Regions from separate parts of the Novosphingobium sp. TK46 genome, predicted to be linked through region 2. Evidence: predicted binding sites of a transcription regulator. Region 2 holds the regulator's gene; each other region holds the start of a gene.
What was found. The regulator LexA, encoded in region 2, represses DNA repair genes until DNA is damaged. The targets are predictions, from matches to a motif close to GTTCCNCNCTTGTTCT.
Positions count from the first base shown of each region.

Region 1: a site for LexA is predicted at 1,618-1,633, ahead of ACXJ1Z_RS19000 (ImuA family protein). Genes of this name have one in related genera too.
Region 3: a site for LexA is predicted at 3,915-3,930, ahead of ACXJ1Z_RS14305 (ATP-dependent helicase). Genes of this name have one in related genera too.

Region 1 is NZ_JBSZKB010000002.1:166,339-172,684, forward strand. It holds gene ACXJ1Z_RS18985 (CsgG/HfaB family protein) at 1-526, shown strand, start outside; gene ACXJ1Z_RS18990 (hypothetical protein) at 523-777, shown strand; gene ACXJ1Z_RS18995 (hypothetical protein) at 1,001-1,483, opposite strand; gene ACXJ1Z_RS19000 (ImuA family protein) at 1,650-2,411, shown strand; gene ACXJ1Z_RS19005 (Y-family DNA polymerase) at 2,680-4,107, shown strand; gene ACXJ1Z_RS19010 (error-prone DNA polymerase) at 4,104-6,346, shown strand, end outside.
Region 2 is NZ_CM143963.1:3,677,662-3,684,007, reverse strand. It holds gene ACXJ1Z_RS17585 (ComEC/Rec2 family competence protein) at 1-1,276, shown strand, start outside; gene lexA (transcriptional repressor LexA) at 1,471-2,157, opposite strand; gene ACXJ1Z_RS17575 (molybdopterin molybdotransferase MoeA) at 2,227-3,447, opposite strand; gene moaC (cyclic pyranopterin monophosphate synthase MoaC) at 3,444-3,923, opposite strand; gene trpC (indole-3-glycerol phosphate synthase TrpC) at 4,078-4,866, opposite strand; gene trpD (anthranilate phosphoribosyltransferase) at 4,871-5,851, opposite strand; gene ACXJ1Z_RS17555 (anthranilate synthase component II) at 5,848-6,346, opposite strand, start outside.
Region 3 is NZ_CM143963.1:2,980,206-2,986,551, forward strand. It holds gene ACXJ1Z_RS14295 (DEAD/DEAH box helicase) at 1-424, shown strand, start outside; gene ACXJ1Z_RS14300 (SDR family oxidoreductase) at 590-1,594, shown strand; gene ACXJ1Z_RS14305 (ATP-dependent helicase) at 1,599-3,890, opposite strand; gene ACXJ1Z_RS14310 (hypothetical protein) at 4,027-4,704, shown strand; gene rsmD (16S rRNA (guanine(966)-N(2))-methyltransferase RsmD) at 4,743-5,291, opposite strand; gene ACXJ1Z_RS14320 (pseudouridine synthase) at 5,288-6,289, opposite strand.

The DNA of each region.
Region 1 (6,346 bases), on a different replicon from region 2:
GGTTGATCCGCTTCCGCTGCTCAAGCTCCTGGCCGCTCGATCCAACTGCTTCCTCGTCGTCGAGCGTGGAGGCGGGTTCGACGCGCTTCAGCGCGAAAGGGCACTCGCCGCCGGCGGCTCCGTTGCCAATGGCCAGGCGCTCACTGGCGCCACCCTGACGGCAGCCGACTACCTCCTGCAGGCGCAGGTTCTCTACTCCGATGCCAACAGCCGCGGCGGCGGCGGCGGCGTTGGCGGTGCATTTGGTTCAGCGCTCGGGCTCAAGACCAAAACGCTCGAAAGCCAGATCATGCTCTCGCTGGTCGAGGTGAAAACAGGCGTGCAACGCGTCGTCTCGACCGGATCGGCGCGGAAGAAGGACGTCAGCCTGGTCGGTGGTGGTCTCCTCCTCGATATCGGCGTCGGCGCGCTTGGCGGTGCCTACACGTCGACGGACATCGGCAAGATCACGTCGCTCGCCATGCTGGATGCTTACCGCAAGCTCGCCAGCGATGCGCAGGCCAGACTTGCTCCGGTGAAGCCATGAGCGGCAAGATCATGCCCGAGGGGATCAACCAGGGGCGATACGATCGTATTGCCAAAGACGTGGATGCTGCTTGCATGCAGGTCGGCATCGAATTTGAGCCTCATGTCCGTGAGGACCTGATCCAGGGATTATTCGACGATGATCCGGAGGATGACGAAGCAAACCGCAAACAGCTGCGCCGAACCCTGCATGAAATCGCGAAGGGTGATAATCGGACTGGTGGTATCGACGACGCGCAGGCAAGCCGATGACGCTTGCCTCGCCAAACAAGGAGATAGGCACCTCGCGGCCCCTCGTATCCGTCATCGACGAGCTGGCGGCAAAGCTGATCGCCAACGGGTTCGAAATACATCGGCTCGATCAGGACCGACACTGGCTCGTAAGCTTGGTGACGACGGGCGATCCCGACGGCACCGGCTTTTACGTCATACCCACCGACAACGGTCTCTACGTGAACCTGACGCCTTCAGATGTTCATGCAGACGATTGGCATCGAGCCTTCCTGACTGCCTTGGCAGACGCGACATTCGGTGTCGCCGAGCGCTGAGCGTCTTCGAACAAATCGCGCATCGCGCGGCGCCGGAAGACGTTCCACCAGCGTTGCCAGCGGTGCTCGGCGGCGTCATGCAGCATGTGGCAGCGCTGGCATAGGGCAGCCAAGTTCGCAGGCTCGTTGTTGCCGGGATCGTGATCGAGGTGTGCACAGGCGAGCACGACATAGGTGCTTCGCACAGTCAGCAGGTTCGCCCCGCCCACCGTGATGACCTTGCCCTTGCCGCTTCTCCAGCGATGCGCATCGGCGTCCCACCACCGGCCATCGCCCAGATGCAGCACCTTGCGCATGTGCGGCCGCTTGCACCGCTCGCAACGCGATTGCGCGCGCCCGAACCGGATCGCGTTCGATAGCTGTGGCCAGTCGATCGGGTAAAACCAGCGGTTCTCGGCACGGATCGGCATGGCTCGTCTGTGAATCATTCTGCAATATTTTGAAAGCACTTTGTACCGGGTTTATCCCCTGAGTGTTCCACTGCTGTTCACGCAAGGGACGTGCCCGCTAGGCCAGGAACCCTTGACCGACGAGCTGCATTAGCAGAACATAAGCGGAACACATGAGTCTGATGACATGCCGGTCGCCAACGAGAAAATACAACCAATCCTGGAGGAGCTAAGGTCTCTGGCCGCGCCTGCGCCAGCGTACCGCAGCTTGCCGTTCGGGGTCGAAGCCCTCGACAAGCGGCTTGCGGGCGAGGGCTTGCGTGCCGGCGCGTTGCACGAAATTGCCGCCCGCAGCTGCTCGCTTGTCGACGATGCAGCCGCGACGCTGTTCATCGCCGGCATCGCTGCGCGCGAGGCGAGTGCCACTGGCGCACCGGTGCTATGGGCGAGTTGCCGCAACGATCTCTACGCACCAGGCGTGGCGCAAGCGGGTCTGTCGGCCGCCCATGTCATTCACGTGCAACCCCGCGACGAGCAGGCGCTACTGGCCGTTGTCGAGGACGCCGTGCGCGATGGCACGCCGTGCACGGTGATCGCTGAGGCACGTAAGATATCGATGGTGGCGAGCCGGCGCCTGCAGCTTGTCGCGGCTGAAGCCGATCTGCCAGTGCTTATCCTGCGCCACCGACGCAACCGCGACCGAGATCCGCTGGAGGAGCCATCGACCGCGTGGACACGTTGGCGGATTGCCAGCGCTCCATCCGAGCGGCTCGCTGTCCCCGGCATCGGCCGCTCACGCTGGTTGGTAGAGCTTGCGCGTCAGCGCGGCGGCGAACCTTTCTCAATGATACTGGAGGGCTGCGATGAGACGGGTCGTCTCGCTGTTCCTGCCGGACTTGGCCATCGAGCGGCTGAGACGGTTGGAACGGTCCGCACAGCCGCCGCCTGAGCGCACCGCCCTCCAGCTTCCTGTCGACGATGATCCGGGTGCCTGCTCCGTTCCGCGCGGAGGCGGGTGGCGGCCCGGCGCGCGTTGGGCACGAGGCTGCGAGCGCGGCGAGGTTCAGCAGCAGATCGATGCGCTGCCCAAGCACGCGCAGCCGGCGATGCGTGAGCTTGGCCGGCGATCGGAGGCTGCACAACATCCGTTCAAGCGGGCCGGGAAGGACGAAGGCGCTGCTTCGGCTGTCGTCGCGGACATTCCAGAAGATGCTCCCATGGCGGTGGTCGGCAAGGTCGGACGACGTGAAGAGATCGTCGCGGTCTGCGCCGCCGCGTCCAGGCTCGGGATCCACGCCGGTATGGCGGCGACCCACGCGCGAGCGCTGGTGTCCGATCTCGATTTGCGCCCCGCCGATGCTGATGCGGATGCGCAGCTGCTGGACCGACTGGCCTTGCTCGCGGTGCGCCGATGGTCGCCCATAGCCTCGGCGGTGCCACCCGATGGGCTATGGCTCGACCTGACAGGCTGCGATCACCTCCACGGCGGCGAGAAGCGCTTCTGTGAGCGCCTTGTGGCCTTCTGCCGGCGTGCCGGGTTCACCGCACGCGTCGCAATCGCCGACACGCCCGGTGCCGCGCACGCGCTGGCACGGTTCGCGTCCAGTGAGCTCACCATCGTCCCGCCTGGCGCGACGGTGCGTGCGATCACGCCGCTGCCGATCGCCGCGTTGCGCCTGGAGAGCTCCGCGCTTGCTGCAGCGCGCAAGTTCGGGTTCGAGACGATCGCAGACTTGCTGCCGGTCGCACGCGGGCCGCTCGCCCGCCGCCTTGGCCTGCTTGCCATCAAGCGGCTCGACCAGGCGCTGGGTTCGGTTGCAGAGCCGATCACACCGCGCGAGGATCTGGAGATCCCGCTGGTCGAACGCCGCTTGCTCGAACCCATCGGCACGGCCGAGGCGATCGCCCAGGTCATGGCCGATCTGCTTGGCGACATGGCCGGGGTCCTGCAGGCGCGAGGGCTGGGTGCACGATCGCTGCGGCTGTCGGCTCTGCGCGTCGACGGTGGCGAGGAGGTCATTGCTGTCGGCACGTCGCGGCCGACCCGGGAAGCGGCGCACCTTCTGCGGCTCCTCAAGCTCAAGATCGAGCGGATCGATCCTGGCATGGGCCTCGAGCAGTTTCGGCTCGCCGCGCCACACACCGAGCCCCTCGATGCCGTGGACCTTGGCAAGATCCTCGCAGGGGACGTCCAGGTGCGAGATCCTGCCCGCCTCGTCGACGTCGTGGCGGGCCGCGTTGGCGAGCATGCCGTTTACAGGATGGCACCGGTCGCCAGTCATGTGCCCGAGCGCGCAACCGAGCGCGTCAGCCCGATCGCCGTGCCGGAGAGCTGGCCCAAGTGGCAGCGCCCGGTTCGCATGTTTGCCCGGCCCGAGCCGCTGTGGGGCGTGATGGCGCTGTTGCCCGACCAACCTCCCAAGCGGTTCGAATGGCGCGGCACGGCGTACAAGGTCGTCGCTGGCGATGGGCCTGAACGGATCCACGGCGAATGGTGGCGCCGGGACAAGGAAGTCTGGGCGGTGCGCGACTACTTTCGCATCGAAGACGAGCAGGGCGGGCGCTTCTGGGTGTTCCGGCGCGGCGATGGCATGGACAACGCGACCGGCGATCTCTCGTGGTGGATCCATGGGGTGTTCGCGTGACCGAGTACGTCGAACTCCAGATCCTCACTCACTTTTCACTGCTGCGCGGTGCATCGAGCCCCGAGGAGCTGTTCGGAGCCGCAGCGATACAAGGCTATCCCGCCATCGGCATCGGCGACATCGGCACGGTCGCTGGCGTGGTGCGTGCGTGGGAAGCGCAGAAGGTCACCGGCGTGCGCTCGATCGCCGGTGCTCGCGTGGATCTTGCCTGTGGGCGCAGGCTCATCCTCTACCCAACGAACCGCGCAGCCTGGTCGCGGCTCACGCGGTTGCTGACGGTGGGCAAGCGGCGCGCGGGCAAGGGCAAGTGCGAGCTGCACTGGCATGATCTTGCGCCTTGGTCAGATGGGTTAATCGCCATCCTCCTTCCGCATGAAGCCGACCAGGAGAACAACGCGGCGCTCGCCGATCTCAAAACACTCTATGGCCGCAGGGGTTACATGGCGCTGTTCCAGCGCCGTCGTCCCGGAGACGCTGTCCGCATCGATGCCCTGGCGCAGCAAGCTCGCGCTGCCGGCGTCCGGGCCGTGGTCACAGGTGACGTGCTCTACCATGCACCCGAGGCACGCCTCCTGCAGGACGTGGTCACCGCCGTGCGAGAAAAGTGCACGGTCGACGAGCTTGGCTACCGGCGCGAGGTCAACGCCGATCGCGCGCTGAAATCGCCTGCAGAGATGGTTCGCCGCTTCAATGCCTATCCGGACGCGTTGCGCGCCAGTGTCGACATTGCTGAAGTCTGCACGTTCGATCTTGGCGAGCTTGCTTATCAATACCCGCACGAACGCGTGATAGAGGGCCTGACCGCGCACGAAGCGCTCGAGCAGATGACCAGCGATGCCGTGGAACGGATGTTCGATGGCGAGGTGCCCAAGCCTTACCGCGACCAGATCGCGCATGAACTGCGCCTAATCTCAGAGCTAGGCTATGCGCCCTACTTTCTGACAGTGCACGCGATCGTGCGTGAGGCGCGTCGGCGCGGCATCCTGTGCCAGGGACGCGGCTCGGCAGCCAATTCGTGCGTGTGCTTTGTGCTTGGCATCACCTCGATCGACCCGATCAAGCACGAGTTGCTATTCGAGAGGTTCGTGTCGGGCGAGCGCAGAGAGCCGCCCGATATCGACGTCGACTTCGAGCACGAGCGCCGCGAGGAGATCATCCAGTGGATCTACGAGACTTACGGCCGCAACCATTCCGCCCTGACGGCGGTGGTGACGCGCTACCGCGCGCGCGGCGCCGTGCGCGACGTCGGCAAGGCGCTCGGCCTTCCTGAGGATCTTACCTCCTCGCTCGCCGGCATGGTCTGGGGCTGGTCGGCCGAGGGCGTGGGGGAGAAACAGGTCGAGGAACTCAACCTCGACATCGGCGATCGCCGGCTACGTCTCACGCTCGATCTTGCCCGCCAGCTGATCGGCGTGCCGCGCCACATGAGCCAGCACCCCGGCGGCTTCGTCCTCACCCACGATCGGCTCGACGACCTGGTGCCGATCGAGCCAGCGGCCATGGAGGACCGCCAGATCATCGAGTGGGACAAGGACGACATCGATGCGCTGAAGTTCATGAAAGTGGACGTCCTCGGCTTGGGAATGCTCGGCTGCATGAACCGCGCCTTCAATCTGCTCGAGGAGGTCAAGGGATTGCAGGTCTGCATGGCGGACCTGCAGGATGATGACCCCGATGTCTTCGCCATGATCCAGAAGGCGGACACGCTTGGCACGTTCCAGATCGAGAGCCGGGCGCAGATGTCGATGCTGCCGCGCATGAAGCCGCGACGCTTCTACGATCTCGTGATTCAGGTCGCGATCGTGCGGCCCGGACCGATCCAGGGTGACATGGTCCATCCCTACTTGCGCCGGCGCGAGGGTCTGGAGAAGCCCGAGTACCCACGGCCCGAGTTGCGCGCTGTGCTGGAGAAGACGCTGGGCGTGCCACTCTTCCAGGAGCAGGCCATGAAGGTGGCGATCGTCGGCGCCGGCTTCACACCGGCAGAAGCCGATCAGCTGCGCCGCGCGATGGCGACGTTCAAGTTCACCGGCGGCGTCTCGCATTTCTCGGACAAGCTGGTCGAAGGCATGGTGACGCGCGGCTATCCGCGTGAGTTTGCCGAGCGCACCTTCCGCCAGCTGGAGGGCTTTGGCTCCTACGGCTTTCCCGAGAGCCATGCCGCCAGCTTCGCCAAGATAGCCTACGCCTCGGCCTGGATGAAGCATCACCATCCCGACGTGTTCTGCGCCGCGCTTAT
Region 2 (6,346 bases):
GGTCGTGGCCGCGGGGTGCGGCGCACTCGCAGGAATCGGCTACACCCTGCTGAGCGGGTCACAAGTCCCGACGGTTCGTTCGTGCATCGGAGCCTTGCTGGTCCTGGCGGCGCTGGCGCTTGGCCGGGAGGCGCTGTCGCTGAGAATGCTGGCGCTTGCCGCGTTCCTCGTCCTGCTCGTCTGGCCCGAGGCGATCATGGGGCCCAGTTTTCAGATGAGTTTTGCAGCGGTGCTGGCGATCGTCGCGCTGTCGGGCGCCGCGCCAATCCGTAGTTTCCTCAAGCCGCGTGAAGAAAGTCCGCTCGTACGGGGTGGGCGCCATCTCGCAATGATTTTGCTGACCGGGATACTGATCGAGGTAGCCTTGATGCCGATCGGGCTCTACCATTTTCATCGTGGCGGCATCTATGGAGCGCTTGCAAATGTCGTCGCTATCCCGCTGACAACAGTGATTATCATGCCATCAGTGTTGATCGGACTGGTACTCGACACGGTTGGCTTTGGGGCACCAGCGTGGTGGGTGGCAGACACGGCGGTCTGGCTATTGAAGGCCGTCGCGCAATGGGTCGCGCGACAGCCCGGCGCTGTGACGACCATGCCGGCATTTGGCGGCGGTTCGTTCATGCTCTTTGTCGTCGGCGGTTTATGGCTGGCACTCTGGAGCGCTCGAATCCGCTGGCTGGGGTTGGTGCCTGCCGCAATCGGTACAATTCTGGTGGTGGTGGTTCAGCCAGCTGACCTGTTGATATCGGGAGATGGACGACATGTTGGCTTGCTCGGCGACGACGCCAGTAAGTTGTTCATCCTGCGCGAGAGCCGAAGCAATTTCGCGCGGGATAATTTAATTGAGGTGGCAGGGATGAGCGGGACACCGTTGGTCATCACCGCATGGCCGGGCGCGCGCTGTAATCGTGATGCGTGTATTGTGACTTTACGCAGGGGCGAACGCGACTGGTCTGTACTTCTGACGCGCAGCCATGGTGCTTTGCCAGAGCGGGCGCTGGCGGCCTCCTGTGACAGGGTCGATATTGTGGTATCGGATCGATGGCTGCCGAATAGCTGCCAACCACGTTGGTTGAAAGCAGATCGACGGCTGCTCACCAGGGCAGGTGGACTGGCAATCGATCTTCGGTCCGCAAGGGTGACGAGCGTTGCACAAGGCGAGGGCCAGCATGGTTGGTGGCATCAGGAAGTCACGGCCTGGCAACGCAAACGATCAATTGGCCCCAGCACGACGACCGCACCGGGTAATGGAATGTTGGCCGGTAAAATTTAGACAAGCGCCGAGATATACTTTGCAAACGCCTGATCTCCCTATTAAATTGCCCAAGGACCAGCCTTTCGCGAGCAACGAATGACTGGCGCCTCGCCATTCCAAGTGTCTGTCCGACATCAAATCCCGCCATCTTCCGCCCGAGTTCGGATTGCGTTGAAACTGGTTCATACATTGAGCCCGACGCGAAGCCCCGCTCAATGATAGCGGCGTAACAGCCCCGCCAACTTACCCTGAACCTCGACTTCTCCGACTGCGTAGATTTGAGGCTCGTACGCTGCGTTAGCTGGATCCAGTCGTACGAACCCGTCCTCGCGCCGCAAGTACTTCAGCGTCGCTTCCTCGCCGCGTATCAAGGCTACCACGATCTCGCCATCACGAGCGGTGTTCGTACGCTTCACCAGCGCGAAATCTCCGTCGAGTATGCCTGCCTCAATCATCGAATCGCCAGAGACTTCAAGCGCGTAATGTTCGCCTGAACCCAGCAGCGCGGCAGGAACGGGCAACATGGCTTGCCCCTCCAGCGCCTCGATCGGCATACCAGCGGCGATACGGCCATGCAGGGGGATTTCGATGACATCGTTGGCGGGACGCGGTGTCGGCGCCCGCGGCTTCGCCAAATCGATACCGGTGCTAATCGACCGCGAGGGGACAACGCGTGCACCAAGATTATCAGGCTGCTTGAGCACTTCCAAAGCACGTGCTCTGTTAGGCAAGCGGCGGATAAAACCGCGCTCCTCAAGAGCCGAGATCAGGCGGTGAACGCCCGACTTCGACTTGAGATCAAGAGCCTCCTTCATCTCCTCGAAACTGGGAGAGATACCCGTCTCCTCCAGCTTTACCTGGATGAACCTGAGCAATTCGTGCTGCTTGCGCGTCAACATCTTCGCCGCCTCCTTGGGCGTTGTTCTCGTGAACAATTAGCGAACAAGTAAGCAACAAAAATTTGCCCGTCAAGCCATTCCGCCATTTTCGAGCCAGTACGCGATAACCTCGTCGCCCTCGCTTGCCGGTTGTGCGTTGGCTGGACGATCTACAAGCACGTTGCTGACCGCCAGCGCACTCAATGCGCTGCTGTCTTGCTGAGGATGAACGATCACGATCTGCCCGTTCCAGTACGCGCGGACGAAGGCGCGTCGTCCACCGTTTGCTCGCAAGTGGGCGCCGAGCCGCAAGGTCATAGACCGCGGCGTCGGAGCAGCCGCCCCGAGCAACGCTCGCAGCAGCGGCAACATGAAGAGGTATGCCGTCACGTGGCTCGACACAGGATTGCCCGGGAGTCCGAGTATGATCTGCTGCCTCGCGCCGACTGTCCTGGTGGCGACGAGGATCGGCTTTCCGGGTTTGATAGCAACGCGCCAAAAGCCCAGTTCGGCACCCCAGGCTTCGAGCGCCGGCTTGACCAAGTCGTGATCGCCTACCGACGCACCGCCGCTGGTCACGATGACATCGGCGTCGGAGCCCTTGGCGAAGGCAGTTGCCAGCGCGCCGAGCGTGTCGGGTATCGGGCCGATCCGGCGAACCTCGCAGGGCAAGGAGCGCGCCATAGCCGCCAGCATCACGCCATTGCTGGCGGGGATTTGGTGATCCGAACATGTCGCTGGATGGGCAGAGAGTTCGTCCCCACTATCCATGATCAGCACCTTCGGTTTGCGATGAACAGCGATATCATCGTGCCCGGCACTAAGCGACAAAGCCAGTTGGGCAGGGCCCATTGCCATACCGCGCGGCAGCACTTGCTGACCTTCCGAGAAGTCCATGCCACGCGGCCGGATATGCTTGTTGGCCGGTGATGGGCGATCGCCTGACAGCACGATGCGGTCGAGGTCGCGCGTGACATCCTCCTGCAGGATAACCGCCGCTCCATCGGCGGGAAGCATCGCTCCGGTCGATATGCGAATAGCTTGTCCGGCTGAGAAGCTTTCCATGAAGGGATGCCCGGCCGCACTTTCTCCGACGATCCGCCATGGGCCGCTCAGATCGCCTTGGGTAACGGCATAGCCATCCATTGCCGAAAGTGCGGCGAAAGGCTGGGTTCGGCGCGCCAATAGCGGCTCGGCCAGGTAATGCCCGAGCGCAGCTTCGACTGCGATACGCTCGATCGGCAAGGGCGAGACCAAGGCCAGCAGCCGCGCCTGCGCCTCTTCGAGCGGGATCGGCGGCTCTCGGGTCATGACGGCAGCGCGCGCCAGTGCCCGGATTTACCGCCGCGCTTCTCGATCAGCCGTACATCCTCGATCACCATCGCCTTATCCAGCGCCTTTGCCATGTCGTAGATCGTGACCAGGGCGATCGTAACCCCGGTGATCGCTTCCATTTCCACGCCGGTCTTGCCGGTCAGGGATGCAGTGGCGACGGCGCGGACGGCATCAGCTTCAAAGGCGAAATCGAGGTTGACCGCGTCGATCGCCAGAGGATGGCACATCGGGATCAGGTCAGCCGTCCGCTTGGCTGCCATGATGCCGGCGATGCGCGCTGTGCCAAGTACATCACCCTTGGGAGCATTTCCCTTTCGGATGGCGTCGAGGGCGTCGGCGCTCATGCGGATGCGGCCGGATGCGACCGCCAAACGGTGAGTCTCGTTCTTCGCACCGACATCGACCATCCGCGCGGTGCCGTCGTCATCGATGTGTGTGAGTGATTTGCTCATCGTTTGATTGCCGCAGTTGCCGGTGTCCTGAACAGTGGCAAGGTAGGCCGATCGGGCTCATCGCAGCGAGGACCGATCGATATCCAAGAGTGATCTATCATCGGGCGATCATGGCAGAGCCGCTCGCGGTAGGACAGGGACTTTACGCTGCCCCTCAGCCAAACAAAAGCGCGTGCGTTGCCGCTTCGACGTCGGATTGTCGCATGAGGCTTTCCCCCACCAGGAACGTGCGCGTTCCACACTTGGCGAGCCGTTCGATATCGGCGTGACTTTCGATCCCGCTTTCACTCACCAGCAGCGTTCCCGCAGGCGCCAGGGCCGTAAGCCGCTCGGTCGTCCCAAGATCGGTCACGAAGCGTTTCAGGTCACGATTGTTCACGCCGATAAGGCCTGATTTCAAGGTGCTCGCGCGCTGCATCTCATCCTCATTATGAACTTCGACGAGCACATCCATTCCGCGCTCGATCGCGGCGGCTTCGATGTCGATCATCAATTCATCTTCCAGCGCCGCTACGATGATCAGGATCGCGTCGGCCCCGATCGCACGCGCTTCGGCAACCTGCCACGGATCGATCATGAAGTCCTTTCTCAGGACCGGCAGTTCACACGCTGCACGAGCATCGACGAGATAATCTTCATGGCCTTGGAAATAGGATGCGTCGGTCAGCACGGAGAGGCAGGCGGCGCCTCCGCGCTGATAGGCCATGGCGTGTTCGGCTGGACGAAAGTCATTCCTGATCAGCCCCTTAGAGGGGGATGCTTTCTTGATCTCAGCGATAAGGGCAAAACCATTTGCCGCCTTCGCCTCCAACGCACGGCGAAAACCACGAGGCGCGGTCTGCTCGCGCGCTTTGGCATCGAGGTCGGCGAAGGTCTCGAAGCCCTTGCGCGTGGCGACTTCCTCGCGCTTGGTGGCGCAGATTTCTTTGAGCTTGTCGGACATGATCCTACTTTGCTGTTGTGGCGATCCAGCAATCGAGCAGGGTCTTGGCAAGGCCCTTGTCGATCACCTCAGCGGCTTCCTCGGCGCCTTCGCGCCAATCGGCGGCTTCTCCGGAAAGGATAAGCGCAGCGGCGGCATTGAGCAGAACGGCGTTACGATAGGCGCCCGCTTCGCCATCCAGCAGCCGACGCAAAGCCGCAGCATTGTAAGCGGCGTCACCGCCACGCAACTGATCCAACGGGTGACTCTGCAGCCCCGCATCGGCGGGCGTGATCCGCCGTGGAAGCGCGGGAAGGCCTATCGAAGCGACGACACTGCCGCCGTCGATCGACAGTTCATCGAGCCCTTCATCGCCCCCGACGACGATTGCGGCTCCGGTTCCGACCATCGCCATGGCGTCTCGATAAATCGGCACATAAAGGGGATTGGCAACGCCCACGAGTTGGCGAGACACTGATGCCGGGTTCGCCATCGGACCCGTCAGGTTGAAGATCGTCCGCTTGCCGATCGCCTTGCGGATGGGGGCGATCCGCGCGAGCGCCGGATGATGCTTTTGAGCGAACAGAAACGCTAGGCCCATATCGGCCAGCGTCTGCTCCGCCATGTCACTGGCGCGATCGAGGTCGAGCCCGAGGGCCTCGAGGGTGTCCGCACCTCCAGCTTTCGAGGAGGCCGCGCGATTGCCATGCTTGGCAACCGGAACGCCGCACGCGGCGACGACGATCGCCACAGCGGTGGAGACGTTGAGGCTATGCTGCCCGTCACCGCCGGTTCCACACACGTCGATGGCATTGGGCGGCGCCTTCACAGGGATCATGCGGGCGCGCATCGCCAGGACGGCGCCTGCGATATCCTCGGCAGTCTCGTTACGCTCCGACAGCGCCAGCAGAGCGGCGGTGATCTCGTCGTCTTGCATGTCGCCATCGAGCATGCGGCCGAACAGAGCTTCGCTCTCGACCAGGGCGGGCGTGATCGCGACGGTCACGCGGGCAACCGCGCCTCGATGCCGCAGACCTTGAGGAAGTTCGCCAGCATCGCGTGACCGTGCTGCGTGGCGATGCTCTCGGGATGGAACTGCACGCCGTGGATCGGGAGTGTCGCGTGGCGAAACCCCATGACATGGCCATCGTCGGACCGGGCATTGACCTGCAGAGCCTCGGGAATGTCCTCGACAATGAGCGAGTGGTAGCGGGTCGCGGAGAACGGCGAGGGAATGGCGGCGAACACGCCACTGTCATCATGGGTCACCGGCGACGTCTTGCCGTGCATCAGCCCGCCGCGCACCACCTTTCCGCCGAAATGCTGACCGATCGCCTGATGCCCCAGACAAACGCCCAACAACGGCAACTCGGCGTCGGCGGCGGCCGCCACGAGGTCGAGGCTGATGCCAGCCTCGTTCGGCGTGCAGGGGCCCGGCGAAATCAGCAATCCTTGCGCACCAGTGCCGATCGCCTGGCTTGCCGACATCGCATCGTTGCGC
Region 3 (6,346 bases), 700 kb from region 2:
GGCGATCCAGAACGTCGAGAAGCTGACCGGCGGTCCGATCCCGGTCTACGACGCTGGCGGTTCCGCCGCCGACGCGTCCGCTGAAAGCACGCCAGCGCAGGCCGACACGCAGACGCAGGAGCGCGAGCCCCGCAAGAAGCGTGAGCGCACGTCGCGATCGGCTCGCGAGCCGCGCGAGGACCGCAAGCGTCCTGCCCGCGAGGATGTGGCGATCGAGCAAGACACCCAGCCCGTGGTCGAAGCGGTCGCGCCTCCGCGCGCATCCGCATCCGCATCCATTGCTCCCGAGCGTACCCCTCGTCGTGCCGCACCGGACGCCGAGCCGCGTCAGGAACGCCGTCCACGTCATGGCGATCAGGATGGACCGGACGATGGCTGGAACGGTCCGGTTCCGGAATTCCTCAAGGCTTCCGCTCTCAACTAGGACGGTGCGGATCCTGTCAGGATCCGGCTGACTGTCGACCCGATCGGCTCGTCGTCGATTTAGGGCCTTCTGCCTTTTTGAGCATCGCTCAACGCCCCCGATGTAGCACCCAATCGTCGTCTGTCTGTTGAGCTTTCGTAGGCTTTTCAGACAGGTGGACGGATTATGGCAGACCAAGGCACATCACGCCGCGACGTGCTCGGCGGCGGCGCAGTGGCAATGGGAATGGCCTTGGGTGCGACGCCGGCGCTAGCGCAGCAGCAGGGCGGCGCAAGTGCGACAGCCGCACGCCCGTTGCTCGATCCTCGCACGAAGTACCCGACCGGACCGTTCCCCGAGCAGCCGCAGCCTTGGCCCGCACTCGCCAGCAAGATGGACCCGCGCCCCGATCACGGCGAGACCAGCTATCGTGGCTCGGGGCGCTTGCTTGGACGCAAGGCGCTGCTGACCGGAGGCGACAGCGGCATCGGTCGCGCCGCCGCGATCGCCTTTGCGCGCGAAGGTGCCGACGTCGCGATCAACTATTACCCGACCGAGGAGCCGGACGCGCGCGAGGTCGTCGAACTGATCCGCGCCGCCGGGCGCAAGGCGATCGCCCTGCCGGCAGACATCCGCAGCGAGGCGGCATGCAAGAAGCTGGTCTCGCAAGCCGTCGAAGGGTTGGGTGGCCTGGACCTGTTGGTCAACAACGCGGCATATCAGCAGAGCAAGGCCGACATAAGCGAGATCAGCGACGAGCAGATGGTTCGCACGTTCGAAACCAACTACTTCGCTATGTTCCGCATCAGCAAGGCGGCGATCCCGCACATGAAGCCGGGATCCGTGATCCTCAACACCGGGTCGGTAAACTCCTACGATCCGGGAGAAGAGCTGCTCGACTATGCCAGTACAAAGGGTGCGATCCTGATATTTACCAAGGGCTTGGCAAAGCAACTTGCGAAAAAAGGTATCCGCGTCAACATGGTTGCGCCGGGGCCGATCTGGACCCCGCTGCAAGTCGCCGGGGGACAGCTGCCCGGCACGCTGGGAGAGTTCGGCAAGAATACGCCGCTCGGCCGGCCCGGGCAGCCAGCCGAACTGGCGGCCCTCTACGTGATGATGGCGTCCGATGAATCGAGCTTTACCACTGGCGGCGCGGTTGGCGCCAACGGTGGCAAGGGCAACCCCTGACCGCTCAGTCGGCCGGCTTTACGAAGCTGTCGATCACGCGCTTTCGACCGGCCTGCTCGAAGTCGATCTCGAGCTTGTTGCCTTCCTGCCCGGCGATCGTGCCATAGCCGAACTTGTCATGGAACACGCGCGCACCGACCTTGACGTCGGTGCGCGGCTTGGCCGCAAAGCTCGCAGCCGATCGCGTGCTTTCCGCCACCCGCTTGGGCACGGTCTCGAACTGGGCGGCCACCGCGCGTTGCCAGCCCGGTCCGCGCGTGACGATCCGTGAAGGTTGCGATGCGGCGACGCTGGCGAAGGGATCGGAATGCTCTGACCACTGGGCGCGCCACAGCGATGCTCCGCCGCTCATCGTGGTTTCCTGAACGACGTGTTCGTCCGGCAGTTCGGCGATGAAGCGCGACGGGATCGAGCTGTTCCACTGGCCATAGATGCGGCGATTGGCCGCGTGCAGGATGGTGCATTTACGTTTGGCGCGGGTGATCGCGACATAGGCGAGGCGGCGTTCCTCCTCCAGACTGGCGAGACCGCCCTCGTCGAGCGAGCGCTGCGACGGGAACACGCCTTCCTCCCAGCCGGGGAGGAACACGTTGTCGAACTCCAGACCCTTGGCCCCGTGCATCGTCATGATCGTGACCTTCTCGGTCTCGTCGGCGGCCTCGTTGTCCATCACCAGACTGACGTGTTCGAGAAAATCGCCCAGCGTCTCGTATTCTTCCATGGCGCGCGCAAGCTCGGCGAGGTTCTCCAGCCGTCCGGCTGACTCAGCCGTTTTCTCGGCCTGCAAGGCATCGGTATAGCCGCACTCGTCGATCACCGTACGCAGCAGTTCCGCAGGGGAGGTCGTTCCCGCAAGATCGCGCCACCGTGCGAAGTCGCGCATCAGCGCCAAGAATGTATTTCGCGCCCGCGCCGGCAGCTCGTCGGTATCGGCGATCTCGATCGCGGCCGACGCCAGCGGCAGTCCGCGCCGCCGGGCATGGACGTGCAGCTTCTCGAGCGCCTTTGCGCCCAGACCGCGCTTGGGTGCGTTGTAGATCCGCTCGAACGCGAGATCGTCGGCGGGCTGCGCGATCACACGCAGGTAAGCCAGCGCATCCCGGATCTCGGCGCGCTCGTAGAAGCGGAAGCCCCCGACGATGCGATAGTTCAGACCGATCTGGATAAACCGATCCTCGAACTCGCGGGTCTGGTATTGCGCCCGCACCAGGATCGCGACCTGAGCCAAAGATGCGCCTTCGCGTTCGATCCGCTCGATCTCTTCGCCGACCCTGCGCGCTTCTTCGGGGCCGTCCCAGATCCCGATCACGCGAACCGGATCGCCCGGGTGCCGCTCGGTCCACAACGTCTTGCCCAGCCGCTGGCTGTTTTCGTTGATCAGCCCCGATGCGGCGGCGAGGATCTGGGGCGTGGAGCGATAGTTCTGTTCAAGCTTGATGACCTTGGCGCCGGCAAAGTCCTTTTCGAACCGCAGGATGTTTTCCACCTCTGCACCACGCCACGAGTAGATCGACTGGTCGTCATCACCCACGACGCAGATGTTCTGCCGGCCTTGCGCGATCAGGCGTAACCACAGGTACTGCACCTGATTGGTATCCTGATATTCGTCCACCATGACATACTTGAAACGCTGGCGGTATTGATCCAGCACTTCGCGATTGTCGCGCAGGATATTGACCATGTGCAGCAGCAGATCGCCGAAATCGCAGGCGTTGAGCGCCTTCAGCCGCGCCTGGTAAAGCCGATAGAAATGTTGCCCCTTGCCATTGGCATAGGCTTCGTTCTCCACCGCGTCGAGTTGATCGGGATTGAGGCCGCGGTTCTTCCAGCGATCGAGGCAACCTGCCAGCGATCGCGCAGGCCAGCGCTTTTCATCCAGGCCTTCCGCCTGGATCAACTGCTTGAGCAGGCGCAGCTGATCGTCGGTGTCGATGATCGTGTAATTGGACTGCAGGCCGACCAGTTCGGCATGACGGCGCAGCATCTTGGCCGCGATGGAGTGGAAGGTGCCGAGCCAGGGCATGCCCTCCACTGCGGGGCCGATCAGATGTCCGACCCGCTCGCGCATTTCACGCGCCGCCTTGTTGGTGAAAGTGACGCACAGGATCTCTGATGGCCATGCGAGCCGTGCGCGGACGAGGTGCGCAAGGCGCGCGGTGAGGGCGGCCGTCTTGCCCGTACCGGCGCCTGCAAGCATCAGCACCGGCCCTTCCGTGGTCAGCACCGCCTCGCGCTGGGGCGTGTTCAAGCCATCGATCAGCGGGTCGGCCGGGCGGTCGCGGCCGGTGGCGGGCAGGGGGGATGAAGGAAGGTTCACACGTGAACAGCTAGGGAACGGATTACCGCCGCGCAAGGTCGCTTGACCGCACAGTGGGAACATTCGCCGCGCTGGTTCGTCGCTTGATCCTGAACACAGATCAAGGAGTTCCACATTGCGCAAGACTCTACTCGCCGGCGCTGCCGCCTTCGTTCTGACCGCCGCACCGTCCGTTCTGTTCGCACAGGATCCCTCTCCCACACCGCCACAGGGTTCCGCCGCACCCGCCCCTGAGGCTGACGGCACCACGACCGTGACGACGACCGAGACCACCACGTCGTCCACGCCTCAGGCCGCCAAGGGAACCGAAGCCGGTCGCACGGTCGCGATGACGACCAAGCAGAAGACCGTCTATGCAACCTGGCCCGCCCAGCGCCGGACCGATTACGATGCGCTTACCGGCGAATACCAGACGTACTATTGGACCCTCACGCCGGTGCAGCAGGAAGGCTACTGGGCTCTGACTCCGGATCAACGCGGCCAGATCTACAAGATGTCGCCAGAGCAGCGCGCGACCGCGTGGAAGTCGATCGAGCAGCAGCTGGCCGGACAGACGCCGACCACGCCCGAGGGGCAGGCCAATCCTCCCGGACAGGGCGTGCCGACTGCCGGCGTCCCGAACCCGCAGACTGCCAACCAAGCGGCGCAACCCGCTATGCCTGCCGACGAGAGCTACCAGGGCGGTCCGTACAAGGGCGCGAAGACCCCGGCGCCCGCCGACGCGATGGGCAAGGACTACCCGGTCTGCAGCAAGACCGTGACCGACGGCTGCCGCAATCGCGGTGGCAAGTAAGCTGATCTAACGCGATCCCTCTCCCGCCGGGAGGGGGATCAGCCCTCGCGCCGCATCAGGTGCAGGCGCGCCTTGCCGACATCTCGGGTGACCTCGGTGACGTAGCCCTTGATCGCCGCGTCCTCGCGGTTGCCGGTCTCGAGACTGACCCACGCCGAGGGCGAGATCCAGCCCAGCCGCGTGAGCTTGTCGATCGCGACGACCCCGGCGCCGGTCCCGTAGGGCGGATCGAGCAGCACCAAGTCAAGCGGCTCGCCACGGACCGCGCCCATCGACAGAACCGACGTCGCGCGAACATCGCATCTGTCCTGCGCGCGCAAGTTGGCGATGTTGGTCCGCAAGGCCCGGATCGCGGCAGGATCCTGCTCGACGAAGATGCAGTTCGCGGCACCCCGGCTCAACGCCTCGAGGCCGAGCGCTCCTGATCCGGCAAAGAAGTCGGCGACGCGCAAGTCGGCGAAATCGCCGAGCCGACTGGCAAGCATCGAGAACAGCGTCTCCCGCGTGCGATCGGATGTCGGGCGGGTCGTGTCGCCTTCGGGCGCGACGAGGTTGCGGCCGCGCCATTCACCCGCGACGATCCTCATGCCTTTGCCGCTCCGGCTCGCGTTTCCAGGCCCTTGCGAAAGGCTTCGATCTGCTTGGCGGTGATCTCGACCGCCGCGCCCTTGGGCAGTTCGTCGAGGGCAAAGGGACCATAGCCGACACGGATCAGGCGGCTGACTTCCAACCCAAGATGTTCAAGCACGCGGCGCACCTCGCGGTTCTTGCCTTCGGTGATGGTCATCTGGATCCACTGGTTGCGCCCGGTGCTGCGCTCCATGTTGGCGTCGATCCGGCCGTACCGCATGCCCTCGATCTCGATCCCCTCGATCAGTTCTTCCAACTGAGCCTGCGTCACGGCTCCGAACGCGCGAGCACGGTACGTGCGCGGAACCTTGGTGGCCGGCAGTTCCAGCAGCCGCTTGAACTCGCCATCGTTGGTCAGGAGCAAGAGCCCCTCGGTGTTGAAGTCGAGCCGGCCGACCGGCATCAGCCGCCCGGCGCCTTGCGGCAGGGCATTGCGCAAGGCGGTGTAGATCGTCGGCCGACCAGCGGGATCGCTCTCGGCCGTGATGAGGCCGGCGGGTTTGTGAAAGGCGAACAGGCGTGTCGCTTCGGCGGCCTTCACCGCCACGCCGTCGACGCTGACGCCGCGCAAGTCCTTGAGCAACGTAGCGGGGGTGGTGACGACATCGTCGCCGATCTTCACGCGGCCTTCGGTGATCATGCGCTCTACCTCACGGCGGCTGGCGACGCCGGCGCGGGCGAGCAGCTTGGCGATGCGATCCCCTTCCTGACCCTCGGCCCGCAAGGGAATCGAGGTCTTGGGGGCGGCATTCGGGTTTGCCGTCGAGGCACGCTTGATGCGCGGCGCGGGCGGCTTGGCGAACGGGCCTCGCTGGGCGGCGGGTTCGCGTGGCGGGCCACGACGACTGCCGGGCGTTGCGCCGAACTTGCCGCCGAACGAGCCGCCGGACTTTCTGGGAGGTTGGGACATGCACAGCGCATAGCTGTTGATCGCGTGATCATCCAGCCTTCCCATTGCGCCGCCGCCCGCTAATCATGCGCGTTTTCACACCATGAGGGAGTCGGCGTGGCC